DNA from 2 places in the Streptomyces sp. NPDC037271 genome. Region 1 is predicted to be linked to the other one. Evidence: riboswitches for the same ligand, from Rfam matches in the RefSeq annotation. Region 1 holds a riboswitch; the other holds the start of a gene.
The links. Region 1 has a riboswitch for glycine ahead of gcvT (glycine cleavage system aminomethyltransferase GcvT). Riboswitches for the same ligand answer to the same signal wherever they lie in the genome.
Positions count from the first base shown of each region.

Region 2: linked by a shared signal. The riboswitch ahead of gcvP (aminomethyl-transferring glycine dehydrogenase) and the one ahead of gcvT (glycine cleavage system aminomethyltransferase GcvT) in region 1 are both predicted to bind glycine.

Region 1 covers NZ_JBVJVN010000016.1:124,546-129,200, reverse strand. The annotation lists gene glyA (serine hydroxymethyltransferase) at 1-958, opposite strand, end outside; gene gcvH (glycine cleavage system protein GcvH) at 974-1,351, opposite strand; gene gcvT (glycine cleavage system aminomethyltransferase GcvT) at 1,500-2,618, opposite strand; glycine riboswitch at 2,658-2,775, opposite strand; glycine riboswitch at 2,776-2,869, opposite strand; gene ACZ7G3_RS25135 (AAA family ATPase) at 3,050-3,718, shown strand; gene ACZ7G3_RS25130 (enhanced serine sensitivity protein SseB) at 3,798-4,562, shown strand.
Region 2 covers NZ_JBVJVN010000003.1:431,240-435,894, reverse strand. The annotation lists gene ACZ7G3_RS09775 (DNA polymerase IV) at 1-687, shown strand, start outside; gene ACZ7G3_RS09770 (PRC-barrel domain-containing protein) at 902-1,279, opposite strand; glycine riboswitch at 1,417-1,512, shown strand; gene gcvP (aminomethyl-transferring glycine dehydrogenase) at 1,688-4,573, shown strand; gene ACZ7G3_RS09760 (TOBE domain-containing protein) at 4,640-4,655, opposite strand, start outside.

The sequences.
Region 1 (4,655 bases):
GGTGGACGTCCGTGCCGCCGGTCAGCACCGAGACGCCCGCCGCCTTCGCGTCGTCCTTCACCAGGCGCTCGGCCAGGATGCGGGCGCCTTCCAGCGTACGGCGCTGGCGCTCCTTGAAGTCGTCGCTCGCGGCGACCTTGAAGGCGACGGCCTTGGCGGCCACCACGTGCTCCAGCGGGCCACCCTGCTGACCGGGGAAGACGGCGGAGTTGATCTTCTTGGCCAGTTCGGCCGTGGAGAGGATCACACCGCCGCGCGGGCCGCCCAGCGTCTTGTGGGTGGTGGTGGTGACGACGTGGGCGTGCGGCACCGGGTTCGGGTGCAGGCCCGCCGCGACCAGACCGGCGAAGTGCGCCATGTCGACCATCAGGTACGCGCCGACCTCGTCCGCGACCTTGCGGAACGCGGCGAAGTCCAGCTGACGCGGGTAGGCCGACCAGCCGGCCACGATCAGCTTCGGCCGGGTCTCCTTGGCGAGGCGCTCCACCTCGGCCATGTCGACCTGGCCGTCGTCGCCGACGTGGTACGGGACGACGTTGTAGAGCTTGCCGGAGAAGTTGATCTTCATGCCGTGGGTCAGGTGCCCGCCGTGGGCGAGGTTCAGACCCATGATCGTGTCGCCGGGCTTGAGCAGCGCGAACATCGCGGCCGCGTTGGCCTGGGCGCCCGAGTGCGGCTGGACGTTGGCGTGCTCGGCGCCGAAGAGCGCCTTGACCCGGTCGATGGCGATCTGCTCGACCACGTCGACGTGCTCGCAGCCGCCGTAGTAGCGGCGGCCGGGGTAGCCCTCGGCGTACTTGTTGGTGAGGACCGAGCCCTGGGCCTCCATGACCGCGACCGGGGCGAAGTTCTCCGAGGCGATCATCTCGAGGGTGGACTGCTGGCGGTCCAGCTCGGCGTCGACGGCGGCGGCGACGTCGGGGTCGAGCTCGTGCAGGGGGGTGTTCAGAAGCGACATGCGGTCCGTGACTCCTCAGCCGGCGGTGAAGGCGGTGTACTCGTCGGCGGAGAGCAGGTCGGCCGGCTCGTCCGTGATCCGCACCTTGAACAGCCAGCCGCCCTCGAAGGGCGCGCTGTTCACCAGCGACGGGTCGTTGACGACGTCCTCGTTGACCTCGGTGACCTCGCCGGAGACGGGGGAGTAGAGGTCGGAGACCGACTTGGTCGACTCCAGTTCGCCGCAGGTCTCGCCCGCGGACACCGAGTCGCCGACCTCGGGGAGCTGGACGAAGACGACGTCACCGAGTGCGTTGGCCGCGTGCTCCGTGATGCCGACCGTCGAGGCGCCGTCCTCGGCGCCCGACAGCCACTCGTGCTCCTTGCTGTAGCGCAGCTGCTGGGGGTTGCTCATGGCCTGAATTCTCCTGTACGCGAGGGAGTGCTGGTGACGGGGGGCTGCTGGTGAAGGGGCTGCTGAAACCGCTGGTGAGCAGCGAGGACACGCGCGGGGCGACGAGGACACGCGCGGGGCGACGAGGGCGCCGCCGTCCGCCCGGTGTCTACTTCTGCCGCTTGTAGAACGGCAGCGCCACGACCTCGTACGGCTCGTGGCTGCCCCGGATGTCCACGCCCACACCCGCGGTGCCGGGTGCCGCGTGCGCGGGGTCGACGTACGCCATGGCGATCGGCTTGCCCAGCGTCGGGGACGGCGCCCCGGAGGTGACCTCGCCGACGACCTCGCCGCCGGCGACGACCTGGTACCCGGCGCGCGGCACCCGGCGGCCCTCGGCGACCAGGCCGACCAGGACGCGGGGCGGGTTCTGCTCGGCCCGGGAGGCGGCCTCGGTCAGCGCGGCGCGCCCGACGAAGTCGCCCTCCTTCTCGAACTTCACCACCCGGCCGAGCCCGGCGTCGAAGGGCGTCAGCGCGGTCGACAGCTCGTGCCCGTACAGCGGCATGCCCGCCTCCAGGCGGAGCGTGTCCCGGCAGGACAGTCCGCACGGGACCAGCCCGGCGCCCTCGCCCGCCCGGGTCAGCGCCTGCCACAGCCCGACGGCGTGCTCCGGCTTCACGAACAGCTCGAAGCCGTCCTCGCCGGTGTAGCCGGTGCGCGCGATGAGTGCCGGGACGCCGGCCACGGTGCCGGGCAGACCGGCGTAGTACTTCAGGCCGTCCAGGTCGGCGTCGGTCAGCGACGCGAGGATCGCCGGGGACTCGGGGCCCTGCACGGCGAGCAGCGCGTAGGCGTCGCGGTCGTCGCGCACCTCGGCGTCGAAGCCGGCCGAGCGCCCGGTCAGCGCGTCCAGCACCACCTGGGCGTTGGAGGCGTTGGCGACGACCATGTACTCCTGGTCGCCCAGGCGGTAGACGATCAGGTCGTCCAGGATGCCGCCGTCCTCGCGGCAGATCATGGTGTAGCGGGCGCGGCCCGGCTTCACGCTGCCGATGTTGCCGACCAGCGCGTAGTCCAGCAGGTCGGCGGCCTGGGGCCCGGTGACCGTGATCTCACCCATGTGGGAGAGGTCGAAGAGCCCGGCCCGGGTGCGCACCGCGACGTGCTCGTCCCGCTCGGAGCCGTAGCGCAGGGGCATGTCCCAGCCGGCGAAGTCGGTCATCGTCGCGCCCAGCGCGCGATGCGTGGCATCGAGCGCGGTACGGCGGAGTTCGGTACTGCTCATCGGTCGTTCGTCTCCCAGGACAGGACGTGGCGAGGTCGATCCTCCCCATCTGTCATCGGAACCTGAGAGGTTCGTCACGGCCACCGGAGCGCGGTGGCCGGGACTTGCACCTTGGGTGGGGCAGCCCGTCGAGGGGCGGCCCGCTTTTCAGATGTGCCTCGCCCGCGCGGTAACGGGGCCTGAGAGATTCAAGGGAGGGACTTGCTCCTTCGGCGCCCCGGCGCGGCCGGGGACTCTCCCGCGCGGATTCAAACGGCCGGTATGCAGTTGGCGCCGCCATCATTGCACGCCCCGCCGATCCGTGGGCAGACCGATATCTGTAACCGGCTTGTGGCAGTAAGCGCACGAAAACGCGAGACCTGCGCATTACCTTCTCTTTACACTCGACGGGGATGGGAACTCGTGAACCGCCCCAGGGGAGGACGATCACGGTGAACAGGACCACGGCGTACGCCACCACCTCCGGTCTCGCGCTGCCCGAGCAGCCCGTCGCCCCGGCACCCCAGGCGTGCGCCGAGCTGCCCGCACCCGTCGTCCGCGATCTGCGGGACCGGGACGGCCGCAGCCCGCACGCCCTGCTCTTCGGACCCCGGGACCTGGTGGTGATCACCGGCCTGCCCGGCAGCGGGAAGTCCACGCTGATGGAGCGCACCGTGCGCGGACCGCGCATCGACTCCCAGGACACCCGGGACCGCTGGGACCGCCGCATGCCGCGCTTCGTGCCGTACGGGCTCTACCGCCCCCTCGTCCGCCTCGCCCACTACGCCGGACTGCGCAGGGCCCTGCGCTCCGGCGAGGGCGTCGTCGTGCACGACTGCGGCACCCAGGCCTGGGTGCGCGGCTGGCTGGCCCGCGAGGCCCGCCGCCGTGACGGCACACTCCACCTGCTGCTGCTCGACGTCGAGGCCGACGAGGCCCTGGCCGGCCAGCGCGAGCGCGGCCGGGGCGTGTCGCGGTACGCGTTCCTGCGGCACCGCTCGGCCAACACCCGCCTGCTGCGCGCGGTGACCGAGGGCACCCTGCCCGCCGGCTGCACCTCGGCGGTCCTCCTGGACCGGGCGGCGGCCAACACGCTCCGCCGTATCGCCTTCACGGGGTGACGCACCGTAGGGCCGCGGGGCCGAACGGGTTAGCCTTTCCCGTCACAGCAGCGGTACCAGGCAGGCGGTAGGTAGGCAGATGGACGTCCCGGCACAGGCGCAACACCCGTACGGCGGGTGGCCCGGCAACGAGCTGGAGGAGGTGTTGTCCGCCTCCCTCGGAGTGCCGGGCGCCGGCGGCCGGATCGTGGAGGTGCTCGGCCGCAGCTTCCTGTGGATCCCCCTGCCGAACGGCGGCGGCCCGCACAGCGGCTCCCTCGACCTGCCCTCCCTGGAGGTCGACGGCCAGGCCTACGTACCGGTCTTCAGCTCCGAGGAGCAGCTCCGCCAGGTGGCCGGCGCGCAGATGGCGTACACCGTCGCCCCCGCCGCGGAGTTCGCCCGCGGCCTGCCCCCGCAGGTCGGCATCGCCGTCAACCCGGACGGCGCGGTCGGCATCCCGCTGCCGCCGCCCGCCGTGGCCGAGCTGTGCCGGGCCGGCCGCACCCCGCTGGACGGACCCGCGTCCGGCGGCCGGGTCCGCCTCTTCGAGCCGGACTGGCAGGACGACCCGGTGGACTTCCTCACCGCCGCCTCCGCCGAGTTCGCCGCGATCGGCGTCGTCCGCACCGCCCGCCGCTGCATGGCCGCCGTCGAGACCGCCGACCCCGTCATGTTCGTCGGCGTCGAACTCACCCACTGGGAGGGTGACGCCCGCGCCCTCCCCCTGGACGCCCTGGGCCGGGCCCTGACCAGGGCTCCCCTGAAGTACCAGGTCAACCTGGTCCTCCTGGAGGCGGCCCAGGACCCGGTCTGCGACTGGATGCGGGCGAACGTCCGCCCGTTCTACGACCGGGACTTGTAGAACGCCGGTGAGGCCGACGCCGGTGAGGGGCGCGGGGCTCTGACATGTGCGGCTCCGCCGCGTGGGCGCGACAAGCCACAACGGCGCCGCAGA
Region 2 (4,655 bases), on a different contig from region 1:
CACGACCGGTTGCGGGTCGGTGTGGAAGTCGGGCGGCTGGCCGACCGGTGCGTACGGAGGCTGCGCGCCTCCGGGCTGTCCGGGCGGACCATCGTGCTCAAGGTACGCAGGTACGACTTCTCCACGCTGACGCGCTCCGAGACCCTCCGGGGGCCCACGGACGACCCGGGTGTGGTGCGGGAGGCCGCGGCCCGGCTGCTGGACTCCGTGGACACCACGGGCGGCGTGCGGCTGCTCGGGGTCGGCGTCAGCGGACTCGCCGACTACACGCAGGAGGACCTCTTCGCGCAGGCGGCGGGGGACCGGGCCGACGAGCTCGCCGAGGAACCCGATCCGGAGCCCGCCGCGGAGCACCGGCCGGCCCCCGCCGAGCGCCGGTGGCCGGCGGGGCACGACGTGCGGCACGCGGAGTACGGGCACGGGTGGGTGCAGGGCAGCGGACTGGGGAGGGTCACCGTGCGGTTCGAGACGCCCTACTCGGAGACCGGCCGGGTACGGACCTTCCCGGTGGACGACCCGGACCTGGCACCGGCGGATCCGCTGCCACTGGTCGCGCCCGTGCCGCGAAGACCCGGGGCGTCCGGGCCGGCGGGCGCGGAGGGCGGCCCGGACCTCGCCGCGGGCACCGACGCGCGGACCGGCCCGGCGGGGCCCGCGTGTCCTGCCGTCGGCCAGGACCTGACGTGACGGCGCCCGCCGACCGGCGCCGGGGAGGGGGACCGAGGGGGCCGGCCGGAAGACGGAAGGGGAGGCGGGGGAGGGTGTCGGCGAGCGTCGGCAGGGCCGGTGGGGTTGCTCCTCGTGTCCTGCGGGCGGCGGAGAGGGCGGTCGGAGCCCGCGTCTGCGCCACGATCCTCCGGATGGGCCCGGGCGGGCAGGGCGCGGTGGGACCGGACCGCCGTCAGCTCTCCTCCTTGCCCTGGCCCGCCAGCCTGCCGAAGTCGTGGTCGGGGAGCGGGGGAGGAGCGGCGACGTCGAGACCGTAGTGGTGGTAGAGCTGGAGTTCCTGTTCCGGCGAGAGATGGCGGCCGACGCCGAAGTCGGGAGCCTCCCTGATCAGAGCCCGGTCGAAGGGCACGCGCAGGGTGCCCTCGACCAGCTCGCTGGGCTCCAGGGGCACGAAGGCGTCCCTGCTGAACAGGCCGGTGCGTATGGCAGCCCACTCGGGGACCCCGGTGGCGTCGTCGAGATAGACCTCGTCGACAGTGCCGATCCGGGTGCCGTTGCGGTCGAACGCCTTGCGGCCGATCAGATTGCGCGGGTCGATGTCGGTACGCACGGGGCCCTCCATTGGGTCGCACTGGGCTCGCACACCAGCCGCCGAATCATCCGTAAGTACTACAAAAGAGCACATATGGCCGGTCGGCCACTCGAAGTCCGTGCGGCGACCTCGCTGGTACGCTGGCAAACGGCTGCTGACCCCGTGCGGGAGAGTCCTCCGGACACCACCGGAGGCGCCGAAGGAGCAAATCCTCCCCGGAATCTCTCAGGCTCACGTACCGCACGGACGAGGTCACTCTGGAAAGCAGGGCGGGCGTCAACGGCTTCCGCTCTCACCGACGGTGAAAGCCGGGAGAGCCCTCGGGCCCCCGGTGAAGCTCTCAGGTCGAGATGACAGAGGGGGAGGCCGTCCGGGTACCCGCGCCGTGGTGCCCCTCGAAGGTCGTCAGACCAGGAGGCCTCCGCAATGACCGCCCATCGCACTCCGCTCTCCGAGCTCGAACAGTCGGCACCGTTCGAGCAGCGCCACATCGGCCCCGACCAAGAGGCCCGGGCCAAGATGCTCGCGCAGGTCGGCTACGGTTCGCTCGACGAGCTGACGGCCGCCGCGGTGCCGGATGTGATCAAGAACGCCGACGCGCTGGACCTGCCCGGTGCGCGCTCCGAGGCCGAGGTGCTGGCCGAGCTGCGCTCCCTGGCCGACCGCAACCAGGTCCTCGACTCCATGATCGGCCTCGGCTACTACGGCACCTTCACCCCGCCGGTCATCCTGCGCAACGTCATGGAGAACCCGGCCTGGTACACCGCGTACACGCCGTACCAGCCGGAGATCTCCCAGGGACGTCTCGAGGCCCTGCTGAACTTCCAGACCATGGTGGCCGAGCTCACCGGCCTGCCGACCTCCGGTGCCTCGCTGCTCGACGAGGGCACCGCCGCCGCCGAGGCCATGGCGCTCTCCCGGCGCATGGGCAAGAACAAGAAGGGCCTCTTCCTGGTCGACGCGGACGCCCTGCCGCAGACCATCGCCGTGATACGGACCCGCGCCGAGCCGACCGGCGTCGAGGTCGTCGTCGCCGACCTCGGCGAGGGCATCCCGGCCGAGGTCGCGGAGCGGGAGATCAACGGCGTCCTGATCCAGTACCCGGGCGCCTCCGGTGCCGTGCGCGACATCAAGCCGGTGATCGACCGGGCGCACGAGCTCGGCGCCCTCGTCACCGTCGCCGCCGACCTGCTCGCCCTCACGCTGCTCACCTCGCCCGGCGAGCTGGGCGCGGACATCGCCATCGGCACCACGCAGCGCTTCGGTGTGCCGATGGGCTTCGGCGGACCGCACGCCGGCTACATGGCGGTGCACGAGAAGTTCGCGCGCAGCCTGCCCGGCCGCCTGGTCGGCGTCTCCGTGGACGCCGACGGCAACAAGGCCTACCGCCTCGCCCTGCAGACCCGCGAGCAGCACATCCGCCGCGAGAAGGCCACCAGCAACATCTGCACCGCGCAGGTGCTGCTCGCCGTCATGGCCGGCATGTACGCCGTGTACCACGGGCCGGAGGGGCTGCGGGCCGTCGCGCGCCGCACCCACCGGTACGCCACGGTCATCGCCGCGGGTCTCGCGGCCGGCGGTGTCGAGATCGTGCACGGCGCCTACTTCGACACGGTCACCGCGCGGGTGCCGGGCCGGGCCGCCGAGGTCGTCCACGCCGCCCGGGAGAACGGCATCAACCTGCGCCTCGTCGACGCCGACCACGTGTCGTTCGCCTGCGACGAGACCACCACGCGCGCCCAGGTCGGCGGCGTGTGGAACGCCTTCGGCGTCGAGGGCGACATCGAGGCGCTGGACGCGGCGACCGGGGAGACGCTGCCCGAGGCCCGGCTGCGCACCGACGACTTCCTGACCCACCCGGTCTTCCACCAGTACCGCTCCGAGACCGCGATGCTGCGCTACCTGCGCCGCCTCGCGGACCGCGACTACGCGCTGGACCGCGGCATGATCCCGCTGGGCTCCTGCACCATGAAGCTCAACGCGACCACCGAGATGGAGCCGGTGACGTGGCCGGAGTTCGGTGCCCTGCACCCCTTCGCGCCCGCCGCGCAGGCGCAGGGCTACCTCACGCTCATCCGTGAGCTGGAGGAGCGGCTCGCCGAGGTCACCGGGTACGACAAGGTCTCGCTCCAGCCGAACGCCGGGTCGCAGGGCGAGTTCGCCGGCCTGCTCGCCGTACGCGCCTACCACCGCGCCAACGGTGACGAGCAGCGCACCGTCTGCCTCATCCCGTCCTCCGCGCACGGCACCAACGCCGCCAGCGCGGTCATGGCCGGCATGAAGGTCGTCGTCGTCAAGACCGCCGAGGACGGCGAGATCGACGTCGAGGACCTGCGCGCCAAGATCGAGAAGCACCGCGACGAGCTGTCCGTGCTGATGATCACGTACCCCTCCACGCACGGCGTCTTCGAGGAGCACGTCGCCGACATCTGCGCCCGGGTGCACGACGCCGGCGGCCAGGTCTACGTGGACGGCGCCAACCTCAACGCCCTGGTCGGCCTCGCCAAGCCCGGCCACTTCGGCGGCGACGTCTCCCACCTGAACCTGCACAAGACGTTCTGCATCCCGCACGGCGGCGGCGGTCCGGGCGTCGGCCCCGTGGCCGTGCGGTCGCACCTGGCGCCGTACCTGCCCAACCACCCGCTGCAGCCCGCGGCCGGTCCGCAGACGGGCGTCGGCCCGATCTCGGCGGCGCCGTGGGGCTCGGCCGGCATCCTGCCGATCTCGTGGTCGTACGTCCGGCTGATGGGCGGCGAGGGGCTCAAGCGCGCCACGCAGGTGGCCGTGCTGTCCGCCAACTACATCGCCAAGCGCCTGGAGCCGCACTTCCCGGTGCTGTACACCGGCCCGGACGGGCTGGTCGCGCACGAGTGCATCATCGACCTGCGCCCGCTGACCAAGGCGACCGGCGTGAGCGTCGACGACGTCGCCAAGCGGCTGATCGACTACGGCTTCCACGCGCCGACGATGTCGTTCCCGGTGGCCGGCACGCTGATGATCGAGCCGACCGAGTCCGAGGACCTCACCGAGCTGGACCGGTTCTGCGAGGCGATGATCGCCATCCGCGCGGAGATCGAGAAGGTCGGCTCCGGCGCCTGGTCCGCGGACGACAACCCGCTGCGGGGCGCGCCGCACACCGCCGGTGCGCTGGGCGGCGACTGGGACCACGCGTACACGCGCGAGGAGGCCGTCTTCCCGGCCGGGGTGTCCGCCGCCGACAAGTACTGGCCGCCGGTGCGCCGGATCGACCAGGCCTACGGTGACCGGAACCTCGTCTGCTCCTGCCCGCCGCTGGACGCGTACGAGGACTGAGCCGCCCGTAGCAGAGAGGCTCCGTGCAGGCCGGGACGGGCCCCGCACGGAGCCTCTCGCCGTGTCTCACACGGTCGCGAGC